2 linked regions of the Pelobacter seleniigenes DSM 18267 genome follow. The protein of the gene in region 1 binds, or shares a complex with, the protein of each later gene. Links are inferred from orthologs where the notes say so. Each region holds a gene or a part of one and is shown on either strand. Other genes may lie near its edges.

Region 1 (12,004 bases):
GCGGGGTCTATGCCGGTTATAAACACAGGATTATCAAAGGGATGTTTGCTGCTGGAGAAGTTTTTTATCACGATACCGCAGCGGACAAGAAATTTTCCGATGGCGACAAAATGGAGCTTGACCCGCAATATGGGCTTAAGTTCCACCTGGGCTATGAGTGGGACAGCTGGTCCGTGTACGGGATTTTGGGCGCTGCCCACCTGGGCTACGATGTGACTCAAAATGGAGAGCATAAAGATGACGGGAGCTTCCAGGCACTATTTGGCGGTGGTGCCGGCTATCAGTTCAATGAGAAGATTTCCACCAATCTGGAAATAACGACCACCGGCGAAGAGGTTGATATTGCCGGAGATGACGACAGAACGCTTGGTCTACTCACCATGCGGCTAGGAGTCAGTTATCATTTTTAATTGGGTGAGCCGGTTTTTGAAAGAGCTGCTTACCAAGTTTATCAAGCCAGGCAGGAAAAGTTTTTTTCCTGCCTGGCAAACTTCATGAGTCAGGGAATTAAGATTGCTTTTGATCTTCTGCCGTTTCAGGGAGCGGCCGCTTGTTACTCCGCTTCTTTCTGCAGTTCCCGGTAGCGCAAGCCATGGATGGTATTCTCAATCCCGGATTGCCGGTTGGCCGGGTCGGTATGATAATGATAGTTGCTGGTTCCTAACGTGGTCAGGGTTGTCCCGTAGATCTTCAAGTCTTTATCCTCAGCCGGGGAAACGCCGAAATCCTGACAGACTGTCTCATATTCCGTTCGAGACAAAGGCTTTTTGGGAATACTGTTGAAGCGGCGCATATGCGCAATAAATTCTTGCGGGTCCTCAACCGTAAAGCAGCGGTACCATTTTTCTGGTTCAGTGGTGTGATAGCCGGATTCCACAAACCGTCCTTCAGCCGTTTTCTCCATCGTTGTCCAGACTGTAGCCATGTCGTCCTCCTTTGATCGAATTAAAAAATTATCCATGCATTCTACATGTTTGTGGTGAGATTTAAAGAGATATCTGGTAGACAGAAGGAGACGAGCCCCAGCCGGGGAGAGGCAATTTTCATTGGCCATCCGGATGCGCGGTAAGCGGGTCAAGTCCATCGCAGGGTTTCCTCCCGGCCACGAGCGCCGTTGGAGTAAGCAATGGGCCCGATGACAAAAACCATGTCAGGAAAAAATATGCATATCACTCTTGCTCAGCTCAGATGGCACCGGCTCATGAGGTCAGGTCTGATAACTCCGTTCGCCTCAGCAGAGGACTGCGCAGAAGCACTCATTGGAGTGCAGGCGCAAATGTCACGCGCTGCTGCTCTTGCCATTGCAGCCAGGATCGCCGGTGATTTTTCTTTCCGGAAATTCGAAGAGTTGCTGTACCGGCAACGTTCTCTTGTCCGCACATGGGGACAGCGGAACACCCTGCATACCTTTCGCTCAGCAGATTGGCCCAATCTGGTTGCGGCGCTTGGTTCCCGGCGCTCCTGGGCGCACGGAAAGTTTCTTGAAAACGGCGGCTCTGCGGTTGATTGCGAGCGGTTGATTGCAGCTATCGGCAAAACCCTGCAAGGGAGACCGCCGCTCACGCGGGAGGCGATTGCCGGGCAGACCGGAATGGAGGCATCGGGCTGGGGCGGACTTCTTATTGACGCTGCTTATCGGGGCCTGCTTTGCGATGCCGGAGCGCGGCGGTTTGCTCATGGCATGCACTGGCTGCCCAGGCGCATGGAGCAACCGGACCCAAAAACCGCCAGCATCGCTTTGATGCGTCGTTACCTGCGTAACTATGGGCCAGCACGGCCTGCGGATGCCGCCTTCTGGTTTGGGGAAAAAGTGGCCGTGGTCAAGCAATGGCTGGCCAGCTTGGACCTGATAGAAGTCGTGTGCGAAAAGACTCCACTTGTCGCCCTCCGTGAGGACAAAAATGAGCTGACCTCGCTTGCTCCGCCACGCTCCACGCAGGGTTGGCCAATTGTCATGCTGTATCGCTTCGATCCTCTCCTGCTGGCCCACAAGGGCAAAGACTGGATCGTTCCGGCCCAACACTATGGCAAGGTCTGGACGGCCGGCGGGCATGTCTCGGGGGTCATTTTACAGAAAGGGGTCGCAGTGGCCACCTGGCAGTATCAAAAAAGTGCGGGTCGATATGGCATTACCCTTGCGCCGTTCTCAAAAACAAAAATCTCCCAACGGATCCAAGAAAAAGTTGAGCAGCAGGAAAAATTTCTGGGAAAATTCTTTCTTCAGTGATCATTCTGTGGGGCAAAGCGCTTTACCTGGGAAATCCAGCGCAATGGTCCGCAGGCGCCACAGTTTCAGGGCGCACTTTTTTGCGCCCGCGATATTTTTTGCTATGAAGGAACAGACTCGGCATTTTTCCCGGTGCAATGGCGAGAGACTCAATGCTGACAGGCCAGCTGCACAAAAAACAGGTGAATAGAAAGAGTCTTTTTCTCTTTTTTTTACGTGGATTAGTGGGGTAATGTCAAAAACTTGAAATTCATCTGCCCTGCTCGGGTGATGTGCGTTGGTTAACCGTTCCTCCTTTGTTTCCTGCAGAAAGTCAGATATTGTGCCCCCACAGACATTTAAAAGAAATGAAGTGTTCGTCCTGTCAATCGCCCACCTTGCTCATGATACGTTTTCCGCGATCCTGGCGCCGCTCCTGCCGCTTTTGATTGCGAAGCTCGGCATGTCGCTTTCGGTGACGGCTTTTCTCGATATTACCCGGCGCATTCCGGCACTCTTCAATCCGTTTTTGGGTGTCCTGGTCGAGCGTACCGGCAGCAAGTACATTGTCATCTTCACACCGGCGATCACGGCACTCAGCATGGGCTTCGTCGGCCTGGCCAACTCGACGGTGATCTTGTTTATCCTGCTGTTTGTCGCCGGGGTCTCGGCGGCGCTGTTTCATGTCCCTTCCCCGGTGATGGTTAAGAATGTGGCGGGCAATCGAGTCGGTACCGGAATGAGTTTTTTCATGGTCGGTGGGGAACTGGCGAGAACTCTCGGCCCGATGTTGGTTATTGCCGCAGTCTCCGCTTGGGGACTGGAAGGGATTTATCGACTGATCCCCTTGGGGCTACTGGCTTCTCTGGTCCTGTATCTCAAACTGCGCAATTATCAGAGCCCGCAGCACCTGAGCAAACCTAAAGAAAAAGGGGATACCCGCAAGATTCTGAAACAACACCGGTTTTTTTTTATTGCCCTGGCTGGCTTCATCCTGTTTCAGGCGGTGGCAAAGAGCGCCCTGACCCTGTATTTGCCGGTTTACCTGACCGGGCAGGGCAGTTCCTTGTGGTATGCGGGTATTTCCTTATCTGTCTTGCAGTTTTTCGGCGTGGTCGGGACGTTCTGCGCCGGGAATCTCTCCGATCGCATCGGCCGGCGCAAAACCCTGCTGCTCTCCAGCGTTGCAACGGTCCTTTTTATGGGGCTGTTTGTCTGGAGTAACAATATTATCCCATTGGCTGTGCTGGGACTGTTCCTGCTTGCTTCAGGACCGGTTCTGCTGGCCAAGACCCAGGATATCGCAACGAATATGCCGACTTTTATGAACAGCATGTACATGTTCATTAATTTCGGTGTCAGCTCGGTGGCGGTTTTTGCTGTCGGTCTGCTCGGGGACAAGCTCGGGCTGCAGACGACTTATATCATTGCAGCGTTCTTCTGCCTTGGGACTATCCCGCTGGCCTGGCTGGTGACCCTGGAACAGGGCCAGGAGACTCCCCCGGAGTTTCCCGGCTGAAGATTCCTCATATTGTTGCTGAGTCGGTACCGCTCAGGACATGACCTGCCCTGGCAATTGCCTTGCGGCGCTTTGTTTCAGGCAAATTGCTTTGTTAACCATTGCTGAGTGGTCGCAAGCTGAGCCTGGTACTGCGGGTAGCTGTGCAGCAGTTTTTCTATACAGGATGACACGCTTGCGGACTGGTATTGCAGGCCGTGCAGCGCTTCCGCAAAACGTTCCATCGGCAAGGGATCGAGCATGTCGGTGTAAATGGTGGCCTGCTGAATCGTGCCTCGCTCCACGTTGAGTAACATTTCAACCCCGCCCCAATCAAAACGCTCGTCCAAAGAGTGCGTAAACGGAGGAGTGCTGCCGAAATTCCATTCCCAACTGCATTGGCGGGCAAATTTTTCCTTGAAGTCCGGCAGGTTCGCGAAGTGCTCTGGAGTGATGAATTCGGTTGTGACCGCGACCTGATAGTAATCCTGATAGGCCTGGCTGATTGCTGCGCTCACTGTTTGATGGCTAAGATCAGGAACCAGCGTGTTCAGATTGACAACTCGTGATCTGATGGAGGCAATTCCCTTGGCCTGTAACTTCTTCGGGTCGGGGTTGAGATAGTCGGCCAAACGGTTCAGGTCGGCGTTCAGCAGCAGGGTGCCGTGGTGGAATCCTCGGTCAGGAGTTTCCCGATAGGCCGAACCGGAAAACTTGCGCAGGCCGGTTTCATCTTCGATCACCAGGTCGTTACGGCCGTTGGCCTGCCCCGCGATCCCCAGCTTTTCCAAAGCGTTCAGGACGATTTGGGTCGATACGCTTTTATCATATTCGGGCTTGCCGGCCATGAAGGTAAAGCAGCTGTTGCCCAGATCATGAAAGACCGCCCCGCCACCGGTCTGGCGGCGGGCAAGTTTCACCCCGTCCTGCTCCATGCGTTCGGTATTGCATTCTCGCCAGGGGTTCTGCGCCCGGCCGATCACCACGGTGTCGGCGTTTTGCCACAAGAACAGGACGCGCTGGTCGGCCGGCATGGAACGGAAAATAATATCTTCAACGGTCAGGTTGAACCAGGGATCGGTCGAATCGGAAATGAGGATACGGGTTTTGTTCATCGTTTACTCGCTGCAAGTTGTAGGGATTATTCTGTCGTTTAGAGAATCATAGCCGTATTCGGTTTTAAAGGTAAACGGGGGAAAGACATTTTGCTCGGACGGCGGGGCCGGGTCGGCACGATGTCTTTACCTGCTGGTTCGGTTCAGCTCTTGAATCTGTTTTTCCAAATCATTCTGGTTTTGTTTAAGCAGGGTCAGTTCGGCCCGGATCGCCTTGATTTTATCCCTGGCTATGAAGTTTTTATTGCGCAGCTCCATTTGCAGAGCTTTGATTTCCGTCAAAATCCTCTGCTCCTGGAGTTTCCCATAGGACGTGTTTCTGTTGTACCTGCTCAATTGCTTGTTCAAAAGATCCACTTTCTGTTCATAGTCCTGTTGAATCGCAGCCATCGATGCCGTGGTTTCATTGATTTCTTTTTCCTTCATGGAGATTTCACTGTCGAGGATTTCAGCATTGAATCTGAGTCTTATCAAGTCGCGTTTTTGCGCAGCGTTCGGTCCATCATCCGTTCCGGTTTGATGGGTCGGTTTTTCAGCAAATTCAATCACCGACATCTCTTCGCTGTTTGAGCTGCAGGGCCTGTCGGAGTAAATGGTTTTGCCGTTGACTGTGCAGGAATAGATCGCAGGTTCGGATGTGCCCGCCATGAGGAAAAGAAAGAGGGTTGTCACTGCCGCTGTTTTTAGCATGAAACTTTCATTCGCTATTGAGCAGGTCGTAGGTCTGCTGATGGCCCATGGGTGAAATCACTTTGCCATCATAAGCTGGTGTTTCGGCACAAATCAAATGATCGTCAAGTCTGTCCATCGTTCCCCGTCTTTCCTCTCATACGGAAAACGCCCCCTTCTTGACGCTGGTGACCACCAATTTATACACTGCAATATGACCTCTCTTTTCGTTGAACAACGCATTACAGCGATCTTTCGCCATGAATCGCGGCGGGTACTGGCCACTTTGATTCGCCTGTTGCATGGTAACTTCGATCTCGCCGAGGATGCCCTGCAGGAGGCCTTTATAGCGGCATTGTCACAGTGGCAGCACGAGGGTATCCCAGACAATCCAGGGGCTTGGCTGGTGTCTACCGGTCGATTTAAAGCTATTGACCGGATACGTAAAAGCACACGCCTTGATAACTTTCTTAAAGAGCTTGCCCAAACTCTGGAAATAGAATCACACGCTCAACAGTCGGAAGATGACGAAGAGATAGAAGACGACCGGCTGCGGCTGATTTTTACCTGCTGTCACCCCAGTCTCGCCATGGAGGCGCGCGTCGCACTGACCCTGCGGGAAGTGTGCGGCTTGACCACCGAGGCTATTGCCGCGGCGTTTCTGGTGCCGGTGCCGACGCTGGCGCAACGCATTGTCAGGGCGAAAAACAAAATCCGCGATGCGGGCATTCCTTATGAAGTGCCCGAGCCCGAAGCGCTGCCAGAACGCCTGGACGCCGTGTTATCGGTTATTTACCTGGTTTTTAACGAAGGTTACACGGCCTCCAGTGGTGCACAGCTTACCCAGAGAGACCTCTCGGCAGAGGCCATTCGTTTAGTAAAGCTCTTGCAAGAGTTATTGCCCAATGCCGAGGTTACCGGCCTGTTGGCTCTGATGCTGTTACACGATGCCAGACGTGACGGACGCACCAGCACCAGCGGCGATCTGATTCCCCTGGAAGCACAAGATCGCACCCGGTGGAATAGGGCCCAGATCCGCGAAGGCTGTGATCTGGTGGTAAAGGCCCTGCGGTCTGGCCCGCCTGGCGTGTATACCCTGCAAGCGGCCATTGCCGCCGTCCATGCCGAAGCGCGGACGGCGGAAGAGACCGACTGGGCGGAAATCACTGGCCTTTATGATGTTCTGCGGCGAGTCAATCCCTCCCCAATCGTGGAACTCAACCGCGCCGTTGCCCTGGCCATGCGTGACGGGCCGGAAGCCGGCCTGCAGGCCATTGATAAACTCATGAATCACAAGGAGTTACAGCGTTACCATCTTTTATACGCCGCGCGCGCCGACCTGTTCCGCCGTCTCGGTCAATCACAGGACGCCATTCACTGTTATCAACAGGCCCTGGATCTGGCACAGCAGGAGCCCGAAAGGCGGTTTCTGCAGCAGCGATTGGCATCACTTCAAAAATAAATTTTAGAGACTGTCGAAACTGCTGTCTGGCCGACGACTATTGGGTGACAACACCTTATCACTGACCCGATACCAAGGAGTATTCAGCGATGACAGCCATGATTTTTGTCAACTTACCCGTCACCAATCTCAACACATCAATGGCCTTTTACCAGGCTCTTGGTTTCGAGAACAACCCCCAATTCACTGACCAGACCGCCGCCTGCATGGTGTGGAGTGAAGCAATTCATGTCATGTTGCTCACCCATGATAAATGGCGCCATTTTACCGATCGCCCAATTCCACCTGCCAACACCAGTGAGGTGATGCTCGCTTTGTTGATGAGTAGCCGTGAGGCCGTCGATACCATGCTGCAGAGCGCTGCTGACAAGGGCGGAACCGCCGATATCAATCCTGTCCAGGACTTGGGATTTATGTACGGCCGGGCCTTGGCGGATCCCGACGGCCACATATGGGAAGCAACGTGGATGGATCCAACGGCGATGCCCGCGGAAGAGAAGAACCGGTAAAAAATTCTCTGTCCTGTCGATCTTCAGCGGGAATCAACGCCGAAAAGGTGAAACCACTCACGAACGATTTGAGGAGCTGAACATGAGTTATATCGATGGATTTGTCCTAGCCGTACCCAAAATCAAGAAAGACGCCTTTATCGAGCACGCGGGTATTGCCGACGCCGCCTTTATGGAGTGGGGCGCCACCCGTATTCTCGAATGCTGGGAAGACGATGTCCCGGATGGCAAAATCACCGACTTTCGCCGGGCGGTACAGGCAGAGGAAGGAGAAGCCGTGGTATTCTCCTGGATAGAATGGCCCGACAAAGCGACCCGCGATGCCGGTATGGAGAAAATGGTGGCAGCTATGAAAACCGACTCTCGCATCAGCCCGGAGAAAAACCCCATGCCCTTTGACGGCATGCGCATAATCTTCGGGGGCTTTGTGCCGGTAGTGAAGCTCGAAAAATGATCGCCTGCCATCCACTGACAAAAGTGAGGAAAAAACATGCCCAATCAACACGGCGAATTTATCTGGTACGAATTATTAACCGACCATAGCGACAGTGCGGTGCGGTTTTACAACGCAATTCTTGGCTGGCAGGCGACCGACAGCGGCCAGCCCGGAATAGATTACCGGATTTTCCACGCCCGGGATGAGGACAGCGGAGAATCCCACGCTGTCGGTGGCCTGATGCAACTCACCGAAGAAATGCGTCAGGGTGGCGCCAAGCCGGTATGGCTGGGTTATATCGGCGTGGACGATGTCGATCAGACGGTTGGCAATATCATTGCTGCCGGTGGCGGCGTGCAAATGCCTGCAACGGATATTCCCAACGTCGGCCGCATCGCCATGATAACCGATCCTCACGGCGCTCCGTTTTACGTCATGCGGGGTATCAGCAACAAAACCAGCCTGGCTTTTGCCTCGGACAAACCCCGCGTCGGGCACTGTGCCTGGAATGAACTCGTCACCCCCGATCCTGAAGCAGCCAAAGCATTTTATTTCACTGAATTTGGCTGGAGCAAAGAGGGCGAAATGGATATGGGGCCGCTGGGGCGTTACGAATTTATCCGCCATAACGGGATCATCGGTGCCCTCATGCCCAAACCGGAAGCGCTGCCGATACCGCTGTGGCACTACTATTTCCGTTGCGCTGACATCGACGATGCCTGCAAGGCCATGACCGCCAACGGCGGACAAATCCTGCATGGCCCCGATGAAATCCCCGGCGGGGACTTTATCGTCAAGGGCTTCGATCCGCAGGGAGCGCTGTTCGCCCTGGTTGGCCCAAAAAAACAGCCGGCTTAAAAAATCGACTATGACGTGGGGAATAAAACTATGAAATACCTATGCCTCGTTTATTACGACGAAAAGAAAATGCAGCAACTTTCCCAACAAGAGTGGGACAGCCTTAACCGGGAGTGCATGGAATGCGTGGCCGGTTTAAACAAAGGCGGTCATTTTCTCGATGGTGCGCCACTGTTATCCACGGATACCGCAACCACCCTGCGCATGCGCGATAACAAAGCGCTGGTGACCGATGGTCCCTTCGCAGAGACAAAAGAGCAACTGGCGGGGTTTTATATGCTGGAAGCGCGGGATATGAATGAGGCGATTCGTCTGGCAGAGAAAATTCCGCCGGCGCGCTATGGCTGCGTGGAAATCCGCCCGGTGCGGGAATTGATGGAGCAGGGCAACAGCCGTTGATCACTGACAAATCGACACACAACTCACTGAATAGATAGGAGATAATTATGTCTAATGAAACCGGTACAGTTCGGCTACACCGTGTACTGCCCGCCCCGGTGGAGCGGGTCTACAAAGCGTTCACCGACAAGCAGGCGCTGGAATACTGGCTGCCGCCCTACGGTTTTACCGGCACCATCCATGAAGCGGATATCCGCGAGGGTGGCGGTTATCGCATGTCTTTCACCAATTTCGGCACTGGCAGCAGTCATTCGTTTACCGTTGAGTATGTCGAAATGGTGCCCAACAAACGCATCCACCATACAGATCGTTTTGACGATGCCAACCTGTCTGGTGAAATGCAAGTCACCATTGACTTTAAAGCGGTGTCCTGTGGCACGGAAATAAACATTGTCCAGGCAGGTATTCCAGCGCTGATTCCTGTCGAGGCCTGTTACCTGGGCTGGCAGGAATCACTGGAACAGCTTGCCCGGTTGGTGGGTCCGAATATTCCTGATCATGAATAAAATTATCGATGATGGAATTTTCCCCTGAATTCATGACGTTGTTGGCGAGTTGAACCCATCATTGGTCATCGCAGGTGGACAGTCAACCCGATACCGAGGGGAAAGGAGAGAGCATGACCGAGTTGATTATCTGGACTCTTGACTGGGTACCCGAAGGCCCACGAGGTTTTGTGCGCGATTTGAGGCTACGATGGGCCTGCGAGGAAGCTGAACTCCCATACCAGGTCCAGACGGTTCCGTTCGATGGCCGCGAAACCAATCATCTCGCGCAGCAGCCTTTTGGACAGGTTCCCTTCCTGACCGACGGAGACTTACAGATATTCGAAAGTGGTGCAGGCTTGCTGCACCTGGCCCGAAAATCCGACCAGCTGATGCCGCGCGATCCCGTTGGTGAAGCGCATACCCTGCAATGGGTTATTGCCGCACTCAACTCGATTGAGGTGGTCACCATACCTTGGTGGTTTCTGAAGGTATCCGGTAACGAGGACAATAGTCTTGCCGGCTGGATGGACATGCGCCTCCAGCAACTGGAGAATGTTCTACGCGAGCGAGATTGGCTTGCGGCAGATCGCTTCACTGTCGCGGACCTGCTGATGGCAGATGTATTACGTGTATCGAAGGTCCGCGCGTTCGGCAACCGCCCGGCGACCGAAGCCTATGTAGCGCGCATAACCGATCGTCCCGCATTTAAAAAGGCTTACGCCGATCAGATCGCACATTTCGAGGCGGCCGACGGGAAGCGGGTATAAGCGATATTCCGGTCACGCAGCAAGGCACCATGTCCGACAGTTGAACGGTCAAAAGGCCAGAAATTCAACGCAAGGCTATTGTGGAAGCCAATCCCGATAACAATACCGTGACTTTGCCTTCAAAAGGCAGAGGGGGAAGAAATCCGCTGGGCTTATCGCTCCTTCGGGCACCGTTAAAAATCATTGGAGATTTATTCAGATCTCTCGATCGAGGTAATTAGTTGGCATCCGGAAACTCGGGATAGCAACGCATAAATTTTCAGATTGGAAACGAGCAATTTTACGTTGTGGCAAGGAAATCAAGGGGTTGCGCGGAGGCGTAGTCCTTTACGCCGCACAAGAAAACCCGCAGATTGACACCGCCACAGTGGAAAAGGGCCGTTTCCGGATGAAAACTTAATTAGCTCATATTTTTCTTGTGATGTCATAACGCAATTCAACCATGCTCGACCCCATCTGACGAACGGATATCAGCTGTAAAACAGGACTTAATGCAGCCCGCGGAAATAACGGTTTGCCTTTACCCAGAGTGACTGACCCAATTTGAACAATCAACTCATCCAATAATCCAGCATCGTAAAATTGACCGGCCAGGTCGCCGCCTCCCACTATCCAAATGTTCTTATTGTCCGCAGCTTGCCGCATTTCCTGATGAACCTCTTTTACATCGCCGCTGACAAAGCGGATATTAGCACCGTCAATAGATGGCAATTTACGGCTGGAAAAAATCCACGTGGGTTGGGTATACGGCCACGGCTCTCCGGCTTCTTCCGCCACTTTTTCCGCATTGCGCAGCATCCACTCATAGGTCGCTGAGCCCATCGCCAATGCACCAACCTCGGCAATGAATTCCGGGTAACTGGAATCCCCCAGTTCACCCAGTGAGAAAAGCCACTCGAGCGAATCATCCTCTGTGGCGATGAAACCGTCGAGACTTGTTGCTGTATAAAATTGTGTCTTCATGGCGCCATCTCCCTTACAGATGTCTGAACTTTGGGGTGGATTCTCAAGTTGTTGTAGAAACCCTCCATGAGAACGAATCAGCGTGAATGGCTGAGTTTTGATCGGTTCGGCTTTCTCACAGTGCGCGCCATCCTTCGATAGCAGGCAGTTTCATTGGATAATTATATATGAATGCTCATTTCTGCACAGGTTGGCGGCTTTGGTTTTTGAAACGGTCCTTATTAGGAAATACGATGAGTGTTCCCGTTTTTCCGGCATCGGCTCCACCGGCATCGTCATCTACGGGATCTCCATCAATGTTGGGCGGATGTTTTTTGTCGGTGTTGATTTTTTGCTGGTTGGGTTGAAGTTTTATCTGGAGTGAATCCGGGGAAGATAGAGATCTTGTAATGTTCTGCGTTTGAGTGTAGTTTTGTAGAGCATTGTTTCAAAAAATGAGAAGAGAGCCGTAGTTTGTGAGATTTTGGGGGAATCTGCAGATTGCGGCTTTTTTTGTATGTTTGACCTTGAGCTGATTTGTGGGAAATTTGCTATATATCACGCAGAGAAAATTTTCAGAAATTTGTCAGAACCACTTGATATTGTTTGGAAAATAAGAATTTTCTTAAAAGGCAGCCGTGTTATAACGCGGCTA
Region 2 (11,974 bases), on another replicon or contig:
CGGAACCTTGTCATGGCCTCCGCGGGAGAGACATAGGCGACCGTAGTGACTTCAGGAAAGGTTTTGATTTTCTTGATGAGTTCGGGCAGCTCCGCTGTTGCCGGCGGCGCCTTCAGATAAGCGATGACCTGAATCTCCTTGGTCCAGCGGGTTGCAAGTTGCTCCACATTAACAACAACCAGGAAAAAACTACCGACCGTTGCTAGGGCAACCGCCATGGTCAGGATCGATGCCGTGCACAGAAAGGGCCACTGCCGCATATTGCGCAGAGCCCTGAATATGAAATAGCGTATTCTTTCCAGCACTACCGGGTCCTCCGGGTGAATCTTGATGAATATTCTGGAGCCAGGTTCAAAACCACCAACCGAGTTGTTCCGTCCGGAAAGAAGCCTGTTCAGTCTCCGCGTTTATGACAAGCTGCTACTGAGATAAGACAGTGCGGATTATATCTGAAGAGGCTGCTGATCGCCAATCAGTTTTCCCTCTTCCAGAGTAATCACCCGCCGCGGAAAACGCCGATTGAGATCATGATCATGAGTGGCCAGCAACACGGTTGTTCCGCGGGCGTTGGCCCGTTTGAACAGTTCCATAATTTCCAGGGTGACCGCTTTATCGAGGTTGCCGCTCGGTTCGTCGGCAAGGAGGATCAGGGGATCGACGACCAGCGCCCTGGCAATGGCGATGCGCTGCTGTTCACCGCCGGATAATTCCAGCGGTTTGCGTTGGAGGCGATGTTCCAAACCGACTTCTTTGAGAGCCTGATAAACTTTTTTACTGACTTCAAAGCGCTTCTTCCCCTGAGCTTCCAGGGCAAAAGCAACATTTTCATACACGGTCCGACTCTGCAGCAGTTTGAAATCCTGAAAGACCACGCCTATCTTTCGGCGCAGGTAAGGGATCTGATGACTACGGATGCGGGTGACGTTCTGCCGGTCGATGAGAATTTGACCGCGGGTCGGTTTTTCAGCAGCGTAGAGCATCCGGAGAAAGGTTGTTTTCCCCGCTCCGGACGCTCCGGTAACGTAGACAAAATCCCCCTTGGGGATCTGCAAAGAAAGATCCTTGATCGCGACCGAGTCGCTGGAATATCTTTTGGTAACGTTAAATAGCTGGATCATGACTGCTCAGCGGTCGACCCTCTCTGCTGTATGCCGTAAAAATCAGCCTTGGGCCTGAACTGCGGTGATTGCGGCTACACTGACGATGTCCTCAACCGAGCACCCGCGGGACAGGTCATTCACCGGTTTTGCAAGCCCCTGAATAATCGGACCGACAGCTTCCGCTCCGGCGAACCGCTGCACCAGTTTGTAACCGATATTACCGGCATCCAGATCCGGGAAAACAAAAGTGTTGGCTTTGCCAGCGACAGACGAACCCGGTGCTTTTTTGTTGGCAACACTCGGAATCAGGGCGGCATCAGCCTGCAGCTCACCGTCGATGGCCAGTTCCGGAGCAAGCTTGCGGGCGATGTCCAGGGCTTGAATCACTTTGTTGCAATCATCATGGCTGGCGCTGCCCTTGGTCGAAAAGCTGAGCATGGCCACACGAGCCTCGGCGCCGAGGAAACTTTTGCAGCTGGCAGCAGTGCTGACGGCGATTTCAGCCAGGGCCTGGGCATCGGGATTGGGATTGACGGCACAGTCTGCAAAACACATGACCCCGTTTTCACCAAATTCAGGGGTATTGGTCACCATCAGGAAGACCGAAGAGACCGTTTTCATACCGGGAGCGGTGCCAACCACCTGAAAAGCGGCCCGCAAAACATCCCCGGTGGTATTGAAAGCGCCGGCCACAGCCCCGCCGGCAGCTCCTTTACGGACCATCATGGCGCCGAAAAAGAGGTTGTCATCAGCCGTCAACAAAGCCAGAGCCTCTTCGCGGCTGAGGCCTTTCTTCTTGCGGATCTCAACCAGTTCATCAGCGTAACCAGCAAGCAGTTCAGAAGACTTGGGATCCACCAGGGTAACCCCGTCCAGAACCACGCCCAGCTCAGCGGCCTTGGCTTTAAGGGCATCCTGATTGCCGAGCAATACGACATCGGCAAGGTTATCAGCGACAATCAGCGCCGCAGCCTGAATCATCCGGTCGTCATAGCCTTCCGGCAACACGACCGTCTGTTTGTTGGCGCGGGCTTTTGCTTTAATCTGCTCTACAAGGTGCATACGTTCCTCCTATAGAATTATCTGAAATTTATTGAGTATATTACTAACCACAGCGTATCGTTATACCCAATTGAAAAAGCAAGGGTCAATCATTTTTCCCGGCAAACGCGAATGGAACTGGCCGTTGCCGACAACTCCGGCTATAATCATCTGCCTATGAACGATTTCAACTCTTCCAGGTCGCGCAGCTCAATACGCTCTCACCTGCTTATCATTTGTCTGCTGGTTTCTCTGGTCCTGCATGTGCTGGTTGTCCTGATGCTGCCATTGATTCAAACAACCGACGATGTCCAAATCAAGCAGCATCAACCGACAATTGTGCGCCTGGTCGACATTCCTCGCAACGAAAAAAAACCTAAGCTTGAGGGATACGAACTTGATCAGGTCCCTTTCAGCCCTCCTACTCCAATACTGACGCCTCCGCCTAAAAAGGCGGAGCGGGCAGATCGCGACCAACAGGTCATCAAAGAGCAGGCTCCGTTAGCCGATGATGTCCGGGACGAGACCACGGTCAAGCCGCCGCTGCCGCAACGGCATACCGTCCGCCCCCCGCAGCCGGCCAAACCGTCAGCGCCGGTGACCGGAAGCCGCCCCTCCAGTTCGGGGATTCCACGATTGAAAGCGGACCAGGCACCACCTCAGCCGCAGCTGCCCCCTGCCCCTGAGCCGCTCGTACCGTCAACCCAAAATGAACCTGCTCAAGAAGCCGGCGTGCCGAAACCATTGCCGCCGACCGTCCCGAACTTATCGCCCGAGCAATTACTCCCGGACGCCGATACCCTTGGGAAAATCGCTGCAGGCAAACTTGGCCAGCGCAACCGGATGAAACAGCGGGATGATGTGGAAATCGGCGATACGGTATGGCTGAATCTGCAAAACGACCTGCTGGTTTCTTTTTTCCGCCGCTTCCATGATCGGGTCGAACGGGTCTGGAATTACCCGGCTGAAGCTCTTAGAAAAGAAGAACAGGGAACCCTTGAGTTGCTGATTATCGTCAACAAGGAAGGAGAACTACTCGATGTCGACCTGAAGCAGACCAGCGGTTCAGACCTGCTTGATTACGAGGCAATCCAGGCGATTTACCGGGCAGCTCCGTTTGGACCGCTATCCCGTTATTATCCACATGAACAGCTGAAAATCAGGGCCTATTTCAGCTACAACCTGACCGGGCGCTTTATTTACGGGCGCTGAGCAAAACAATCCGCCCATTCCTCCCCACTTCCGTCGAGTGACTCAATCTATTTGGGCAACACCGATTGCCGAATATCTTCGTCATCGATTTTACCGACATTACCAATGGCTTGAATCTGCTGAGTGGTCTCCGCGATCACCTGATCATAAAGCTTGAGGACGTCAGGATCAAAACCGGGCGTTTTTTCAGCAGTCCATTTAAATAACTGCATCTGCTGTAAAAAATTATTCAGGATATGGTGCATCCCGAACAACATTGCCCGGTAAATCTTCACCTTTTCCTTTTCCACTGCGGTTTCATGGCGTTTGCGGAACACATCGATCTGAAAAAACAGCAGAATGATGACCAGAGCGACCAGGATTTCATCGATCTCCAGATGTTCCAGCTGTTTCAGCAAATGGGCGAACCGGTCAAACAGGTCCAGATTGAAAAAATAAGACAGGGTGGTGAGCAGAGTCGCAAGCAGGATCCCACAAAGGGTATACGCATATCGAAACATAACTTTGGTCTTTCCCTTGGCTGAAACCGGATTCCCGGCACGCATCAGTAAAGGCAAGCGCCGGGAGAGGGGTTAACGAGGAAGGGCACGACTAAAATGGCTGGAAAGCCCATCCCCGAGGACTTTGCAAACCCTGCCGGGGACATTACACTGTCCCCGGCCTTTAATCTTCAACAATGCAAACTTGCTACATCCAGCGTAATTTCGGTTTTCGCGCCGCGGCTGCTTCATCAAGCCGCCTGACCCGGGCCCTGGTCGGAGCATTGCGCAGTTTTTCCGGTTCCTGCTCCGCTTCCCGGGCAATCGCCAGCATGGCCTCACAGAATTCATCTATGATCTGCTTGCTCTCGGTTTCCGTCGGCTCAATCATCAGCGCCCCCCGCACCACCAGGGGAAAATAAATGGTCGGTGGATGATACCCGTAATCGATCAGGCGTTTGGCAACATCCAGGGTATGACAGCCATTCCCGAGGGCAGCTTCGGAAAAAACCACCTCATGCAATGACCGCTGCGGGTTCGGCAGGTCATAGACACCTTCGAGGCGGGCACGAATATAATTGGCATTGAGGACAGCCAACTGGGTTGCACGCTTCAGCCCTTCCCCGCCCATGGCCAGGATATAGCTGTAGGCCCGGACCAGAATACCGAAGTGGCCGTAGAACGACTGCACCCGGCCAACGGACTGCGGCCGTTCATAATCGAATTTATACTGTTCCTGATCCTTAACGATGACCGGACAAGGCAAAAACGGTTCCAGTTTTTCCACCACGCCCACCGGCCCGGCACCCGGCCCGCCGCCACCATGCGGCGTGGAAAAGGTTTTATGCAGGTTGAAATGCATGACATCGATGCCGATATCCCCGGGGCGGCTGATCCCCATCAAGGCGTTGAGGTTGGCGCCGTCACAATAGACCAGACCGCCATGGGCATGGACCAGTTCGCAAATCTCCCGAATATCCTTTTCAAACAGCCCCAACGTATTCGGATTGGTCACCATCAGCGCAGCGACCTCATCATCCAACACAGCAGCCACGGCTTCCTTGCTGAGCATGCCGTCGGTCGCCACGGTGACCACTTCGAAGCCGCACAAGGCGGCCGAGGCCGGATTGGTCCCATGGGCAGTGTCTGGAATAATGACCTTATGGCGCTTTTGGCCATTGGCCTCATGCCAGGCTCGAATCATCAGCATACCGGTGAATTCGCCCTGGGCTCCGGCAGCCGGTTGCAAGGTGAGGCAGGGGAAGCCGGAGACTTCACCGAGCGCCTGCTGAAGCTGATACATCAGCTCCAAGGCCCCCTGATTCAAAGCTTCCGGAGTCTGGGGGTGGATTCCGGCAAACCCGGGCAACCGGGCAGCGGCTTCGTTGACTTTGGGATTGTATTTCATGGTACAACTGCCAAGGGGATAAAAACCGCTGTCAACGCCGTAATTCCAACTGGAAAGCCGGGTATAATGGCGGACGACATCGACTTCCGACAGCTCCGGGAAACCCTCAATCTCATCCCTGAGCAAATTTTCCTGCGGAGTTGCGGAAGGAACATCAAGCTCGGAGATGCTGTAGCCGATTCGATCGGGCTGGGACTGCTCAAAGAGCAGTTTTTCATCAAGAACCAGACCGCGCCCATCAGTATTCATCATGCCTGACCTCCTGCCAGAGCATTGACCAGACGATCAATCTGCTCACGGCTGTTCTGTTCCGTCACACAAACCAGCAATCCGTTGGGCAGTTCGGGAAAATCCCGGCCCAAGGCAATCCCGGCCAGGATTTGTTCCTGCTCCAGGCGAGTTTTCAATGCCGCAACCGGTTCCGGGCAGAGCACGACAAATTCATTGAAGTGCTCCCCAGCAAAAGCGATTTCGAAGCCGTCAAGCGCGGCGATCTGGGACTTGGCATAGGCCGCCTTGGCATAATTCACCTGAGCCAGCTTGCGTAACCCCTGCTTGCCGTGCAGGGCCAGATAAATACCCACCATCAGGGTGCACATCCCCTGATTGGAACAGATATTCGAGGTGGCCTTTTCCCGACGGATATGCTGCTCCCGGGTCGCCAGGGTCAGAACAAAACCGCGCTTGCCATCCAGGTCGACGGTCTCGCCAACCAGCCGGCCGGGCAAAGCTCGCATATCTCTGTTTTTAACGGCAAAAAAACCAATCCCCGGACCACCGTAAGAAAGGGGTATCCCGAAACTTTGTCCTTCACCGACCACTACATCGGCACCAAGTTCGCCGGGAGATTTAAACAGGGCCAACGCGAGCGGTTCCGCGACGGCGGCGATAAGCCGTGCGCCGGCAGCGGCAGTCACCTTCGCGATCGCAGCAAGGTCTTCGATCTGTCCGAAATAGTTAGGATATCCTGCGACAACGGCGGCCACGCTGTCATCGACCATCGACTCCAGTGCTTTCAGATCGGTATGACCAGCGGCCACCGGAACCTGGACCAGTTCCACATCAAGGTACTGGCAATAGGTTGCGACAGTTTGTCGATACTGCGGGTTAAGCGCCCCGGAAAGCAGGATCCGATGCCTTTTCCGCCCGGTCCGGACAGCCAGCAGCACGGCCTCAGCACAAGCCGAAGCGCCGTCATACATAGAGGCATTGGCCACATCCATCCCGGTCAATTGGCAGATCATGGTCTGGAATTCGAATATCGCCTGCAAGGTGCCTTGGCTTATTTCCGGCTGATACGGAGTATAGGCAGTATAGAACTCACTCCGGCTCACCAGATGATCAACCACGGCCGGACTGAAATGATTGTAGGCCCCGCCACCGAGGAACGTATCCCACTGGTCCGAGCAGGCATTTTTGGCAGCCAGCGTCCTCAGCAGCGCCATCGCTTCCGCTTCTGATTTTGCGGCCGGCAGATTCAAGTCACGCTGAAGTCGACAGTTCTGCGGAATACCGGAAAACAGTTCATCGATTGAGCCGACCCCGATAGTATCCAGCATATTTTGGATCTCGGCATCGGTATGAGGAAGGTAACGCATGGCCACCCCTTAAGGTAATGGATTAACTATTAAACAAAAAGCGCCCGTTAAACAGGCGCCTTGTCTCTATTCTTGCTCGATAAATTCCTGGTAGGCATCGGCGTCCATGAGATCGTCCAGTTCACCCGGATCGGTCAGCTTCAGCCTGACTAGCCAGCCATCATCGTAAGGAGAGCTATTGATGATCTCCGGTTCGTTAGGGAGTTCATCATTAATTTCGACGACCTCCCCACTGACTGGCGCATAAATATCGGAAACGGCCTTGACTGATTCGACAACGCCAAAACTTTTCCCAGCTTCCAGATCATCGCCGACTTCAGGCAGTTCGACAAAGACCACATCACCAAGCTGTTCCTGGGCAAAGTCTGTTATCCCGATGGTTACGATATCATCTTCGACCAGGACCCATTCGTGTTCTTCCGTGTACTTCAAATCATCAGGAAAATCCATCACATCCTCCTCAAAAGTAAAAAGAGGCCCTCTCAGGGCAGTTGTTTTGGTTTAGACAAACGGCAAGGCCGTCCTCGTTGTTGTGACTGTCTTTTTTCGAATACCGATGGACAAAGGTTCTGTCGACTCGGCAACGGCGGTCTCAATCAGGGCCAGCGCAATACCTTTTTTCAAACTTGGCGACATAGTCCCACTGGTCACATAGCCAACCTGACGATCCCGGCAAAACACCGGATAACCATCCCGCGGCACCCCATTCTCGGTCAGGGCTAAAGCAACCAGTTGCCGCTTCAATCCGACATCCTTGGCCTTTTGCAAAGCATTTCGACCGCAGAAATCCCCTTTATCCAGTTTGGTTATCCAACCCAGCCGGGCCTCAAGAGGAAGGATCTCCGCGTTGATCTCATGGCCATACAAGGCATAGCCCTTTTCCAGCCGTAGGGTATCGCGCGCGCCCAAACCGACCGGTACCAATCCTGCCGATTGCCCGGCAGCGCTCAAAGCCTGCCATAGCTGCACCCCATCGTCGGCAGCGCAGTACAGCTCAAAGCCATCCTCACCGGTATAGCCGGTCCGTGAAACAAGCATCTCCAGACCCGCGACCTGCCCCTGCACAAAATGATAATATTTGAGCGCGCTCAACTTGATATCTGTGAGCTGCTGCAGAATTTTTTCCGCCGCCGGCCCCTGCAGTGCCAGTTGGGCATAATCCCGGCTATTGTCGACCAAGACCACATCCCCTATCCCGCTGTCAGCTTGCAAGCTCTGCAGCCAGGAAAAATCCTTATCGGTATTGGCGGCATTGACACAGAGAAGAAAACTCTCCGCTCCTTTGCGATAGAGGGTCAGATCATCAACAACCCCGCCATCCCGGTAACAGAGTGCGGTATACTGGACCTGCCCGTCAACCAGCTTGCTCAGGTCATTGGTGGTGGCATACTGCAAAAACTCGAACGCCTGCGGGCCACTGACCTCAATCTCCCCCATATGAGAGACATCGAACAGTCCTGCGGCCTGGCGTACCGCCAGATGTTCGGCAATGACCCCGCTATACTGTACCGGCATTTCCCATCCGCCAAACTCTACCATACGGGCACCAAGGTGATGGTGCAACTCGTTGAGCGGTGTTTTTTTCATACACAGGCTCCTTGTCGGTCATTTTGTCAGGCCTGGGACAATGTTGTCGCCCGCCGGCGGCCATGCCGACGCAACAGTTCAAAAACAGCTAACGGTCAAAGACCCGTTGGAAACCTCTCGGCCGCACTACATTTAGTCGGCCAATATTGCCGGAATCAAATCCTCGCGACCGAATGTCATCAGATGGACTCCTTGGCAAAACTGACGCGCCCAAAAGACCGCCTCGCGAGCAAAACTCACCCCTTCGGCCAACGGATCGGATGCCACCTCAAGGCGTTTTAACAGATCGGGCGGCACCTGTATACCAGGAATGTGCCTGTTCAAAAATTCGCCAACCTTGACATTCTTAATCAGGACCACCCCGAGGATCACCGGGACGCGATAATTTGCCAGAAATCCCATAAATTTTTCAAGCTGATTATGTTCGAATACGGCCTGAGTCTGAAAAAATTGCGCCCCGCAGGAAATTTTCTTAACGATTTTCAACAGGGCCGGTTCCATGGGCTGTGCAGCAGGCGCCGCAGAGGCACCGACAAAAAAGTGCGGTGCTGATTGCAAACGGCTGCCGCCCATGTCTATTCCGGACTGCAGCTGCTGAATACCACGGAGCAACTGGACGGAATCAAGGTCAAACACCGGTCGGGCGCCGGGATGGTCGCCGAAACGGGGATGATCACCAGACAGGACCAGCAGATTTTCAATGCCGAGCGCTGCAGCACCGAGCAGATCGGCTTGCAAGGCGATGCGATTGCGGTCCCGGCAGGTCACCTGCAGCACCGGTTCATGACCGCGCTCCAGAAGAATTCGCGCCAGCGCCAGAGGAGCCATCCGCATACGGGCACCCTGATTGTCCGTCAGATTGACTGCATCGACCCTTTCCAGGGCCTCAGCCTTGCGCAGGATCGCCTCAGGATCCGCCCCTTTCGGCGGTGCGAGTTCAGCAGTAATGACGAACTCGCCGACCTGTAATTTTGTGCCAAGTCGGCTCATTCGTCTCCCCCTGCCGAGGGAGTTTTGCGCAGTTGGTGCTGGCCCGGTTTAAACTTTCGGCTCCAGTCTTTCGGAGGGACCACCAAGCTGAAAATGGTTTGCTCACGGCCTTGCAAACGTTGATAAATACGCACCCAAGCGCACTCCCGATCGTGATCGGTTTCGCACTGCCCGTCCGCCATGCCCCCACAGGGGCCGTTCAAAAGGCCTTTGGCACAGGTTGTCACCGGGCAGATCCCGGCGCTTTCGTTGAGAAGACAATCCCCGCACAAAGAACATTTCTCTTCAAACTGCCCATAGCGGCGCACATTGCCGAGAAACATCGGATCAACTCCGGTTAAGACGACTTTATCAGTACAGTCCGATATTGATTGAGCACCGGCGCCGCAAGCTAACACCAGTAACACATCCGCCTCCTCCACCTGCCCGTGAAAACGACGCAGCTCACGCGCCGCCCGCATGATGTGGCAGGCTTCGTTCAGGACCATGCTCCCGGTCACCTCATGCCCCTGCGTCTCCAACCATTCCTGAAAGGCGAAGACCTCTTCCTCTCCTCCGATCTTGCACACCGTGGCACAAGAACCGCAACCGATCAGAAAAACCCGGTCATCGGGGCGCAGCAACTCTTTCAACCGCTGACGATCTTTGGGAGCGCTGACAATCATGCAGACCCGTCCTTTCAACTGTCTGTCGAAAGTGCCAGGAAGGTTCAGGGCGGCAGGGGCAAAAATTAACCGAATCTTTGAACCGTTGCTTTTCAGGGGTGGAGACCCCGCGGTTTTTACCCCACCTGATTAGCGGGCAACCCGCCGTTTGGCACTTTCGACAGTGTTATAGAGCAACATGGTAATGGTCATAGGACCGACGCCGCCGGGAACCGGAGTGATCGCTGCGGCCCGCTCACAAGCGGCGGCAAATTCAACATCCCCAACCAGTTTTTTGTCACCAACCCGATTAACCCCGACATCGATGACCACGGCACCAGGCTTGATCCACTCTCCTTTGATCATCTCCGGCCTGCCGACCGCAGCGATGACGACATCGGCAGCAGCGACTTTTTGCGCCAGGTCAACAGTCCGCGAATGGCAGATTGTCACTGTCGCATGCTCAGCCAGACACATCAGGGCAACCGGTTTTCCGACAATATTGGACCGGCCGACGACCACGACTTCTTTCCCTTTCAGTTCGACACCGGTCCGTTCGAGCATTTTCATGACGCCATAGGGCGTACAAGGCTGAAAGAGCGGGTTGCCGGTTACCAAGCGCCCGACATTATAGGGATGAAATCCGTCGACATCTTTGGCCGGTGAGATCGCTTCCAACACTTTGCCCTCATCAATATGATCCGGTAAAGGCAGCTGAACCAGGATCCCGTCGATCCGCTCGTCGCCATTCAACTGTGCGATCAAATTCAGCAGCTCGACCTCACTGGTCGTTGCCGGCAATTTATGCTCAACAGAAAAAATCCCTGCTGCGGCACAAGCTTTTTCTTTCATTGAGACATAGACACGGCTGGCGGGATCTTCCCCGACCAACACCACGGCCAGTCCTGGGGTCACGCCCTGCTCAATCAACGAGCGGGTATCATCGGCAATCTCCTGTCGCATATCGGCTGCGATCGCTTTGCCGTCAATAATTTTTGCCACTTCATCCTCCTGAAATTCCTGCTGTTTGTTCATTGCTATCGACACGGCCCATAGAAAAGGCCATAAAGTTCAGACTATACGAAAGCAACCTGGGTTTGTAAAGTCGCCAAGATCGCCAAAATGCGCGGAGCGGCATAAAAAAATCCCCGCCGGAATTTTCTCCCGGCGGGGATTGAATCAATGGGTCGAACTTGAATGACTAACTATTGACGGCCTTCGGACAGGACGCACAGGCTTCGCCCCCGCCTCCGGCAGCAGACGGACAGGTACCCTTCTGGGAATAACCCTGATCGTACCAACCGCCGCCCTTCAGGGCAAAGGCACTTTGCGAAATTTGTTTTTTAACCGTTCCACCACACTCCCGACAGGTCTCCACCGGAGCGTCGGAAAACTTTTGCCGGACCTCAAAACGAGCTCCGCAATCAGTACACTGATATTCGTACAAGGGCATGACTTAATCCTCCTAAAAATGATCCCGAACAATCATTTATGTTAATAAAATAGCTAAATCTCTGTCAAGAAGCATGTGCCAGAATCGGTTCGATCACCGCGCGGACGAGTGCTGAATCAACATCGAGAATTAAAAACCTCTTTTGCCGCGATTTTTGCCCGGCCACAAGAGCGACCCGTCCTTTGCCAACCCCCAGAAGTTTGGCCAGGAAATCACGGCAGCTTTTATTGGCGGCCCCTTCCACGGGCGGCGAGGTCAGGCGGATTTTAAGACAGTCGCCCTGGAGTCCGACCAGCTCATTGCGGCTGGCCCGCGGCTGAACCAGAATGTTGACCACAACCCCTTCGGCATGCGGCTGAAACCAGGATGCGTTCATCAGGGGTCCAGAGAACCATCAATGGAGTCGTCAATCTCTTCCGGACTGAAACGGGTCTGCAGCAGACGGCGTTGCTCCTGTTCTTC

What was found.
Region 2: the proteins of lplA (region 1) and gcvH are in contact, whole or in part, in a crystal structure (PDB 3A7A), measured with the Escherichia coli proteins. The link is inferred for Pelobacter seleniigenes DSM 18267 from one-to-one orthologs.

The regions. Positions count from the first base shown.
Region 1 is NZ_JOMG01000002.1:885,686-897,689, reverse strand. The notes cover bases 2,812-5,751. They hold lplA (lipoate--protein ligase), read right to left. Parts: upstream 4,820-5,751; coding sequence 3,803-4,819; downstream 2,812-3,802. Other genes in these bases: N909_RS0106815 (RNA polymerase sigma factor), read left to right, coding at 5,703-5,751; N909_RS0106825 (DUF4124 domain-containing protein), read right to left, coding at 4,946-5,509; N909_RS0106835 (MFS transporter), read left to right, coding at 2,812-3,725. In the rest of the region: N909_RS0106850 (outer membrane beta-barrel protein), read left to right, coding at 1-410; N909_RS0106845 (hypothetical protein), read right to left, coding at 554-925; N909_RS0106840 (DNA glycosylase AlkZ-like family protein), read left to right, coding at 1,127-2,227; more of N909_RS0106835, read left to right, coding at 2,580-2,811; more of N909_RS0106815, read left to right, coding at 5,752-6,950; N909_RS0106810 (VOC family protein), read left to right, coding at 7,040-7,459; N909_RS0106805 (DUF1428 domain-containing protein), read left to right, coding at 7,542-7,913; N909_RS0106800 (VOC family protein), read left to right, coding at 7,950-8,753; N909_RS0106795 (YciI family protein), read left to right, coding at 8,784-9,152; N909_RS0106790 (SRPBCC family protein), read left to right, coding at 9,200-9,658; N909_RS0106785 (glutathione S-transferase family protein), read left to right, coding at 9,772-10,407; N909_RS0106780 (dihydrofolate reductase family protein), read right to left, coding at 10,813-11,370; N909_RS25610 (hypothetical protein), read left to right, coding at 11,570-11,734. UniProt on the Escherichia coli protein: Catalyzes both the ATP-dependent activation of exogenously supplied lipoate to lipoyl-AMP and the transfer of the activated lipoyl onto the lipoyl domains of lipoate-dependent enzymes.
Region 2 is NZ_JOMG01000005.1:123,783-135,756, reverse strand. What follows is about bases 5,597-8,506. They hold gcvH (glycine cleavage system protein GcvH), read right to left. Parts: upstream 7,289-8,506; coding sequence 6,905-7,288; downstream 5,597-6,904. Other genes in these bases: gcvT (glycine cleavage system aminomethyltransferase GcvT), read right to left, coding at 7,340-8,425; gcvPA (aminomethyl-transferring glycine dehydrogenase subunit GcvPA), read right to left, coding at 5,597-6,844. In the rest of the region: permease-like cell division protein FtsX, read right to left, coding at 1-305; cell division ATP-binding protein FtsE, read right to left, coding at 444-1,118; pta (phosphate acetyltransferase), read right to left, coding at 1,161-2,162; N909_RS24960 (energy transducer TonB), read left to right, coding at 2,274-3,353; N909_RS0121915 (hypothetical protein), read right to left, coding at 3,401-3,853; aminomethyl-transferring glycine dehydrogenase subunit GcvPB, read right to left, coding at 4,041-5,492; more of gcvPA, read right to left, coding at 5,489-5,596; N909_RS0121890 (methylenetetrahydrofolate reductase), read right to left, coding at 8,558-9,415; N909_RS0121885 (methylenetetrahydrofolate reductase C-terminal domain-containing protein), read right to left, coding at 9,412-10,080; bifunctional methylenetetrahydrofolate dehydrogenase/methenyltetrahydrofolate cyclohydrolase FolD, read right to left, coding at 10,210-11,061; N909_RS0121875 (FmdB family zinc ribbon protein), read right to left, coding at 11,261-11,512; N909_RS0121870 (DUF167 domain-containing protein), read right to left, coding at 11,577-11,888; N909_RS0121865 (DivIVA domain-containing protein), read right to left, coding at 11,888-11,974. UniProt on the Escherichia coli protein: The glycine cleavage system catalyzes the degradation of glycine. The H protein shuttles the methylamine group of glycine from the P protein to the T protein.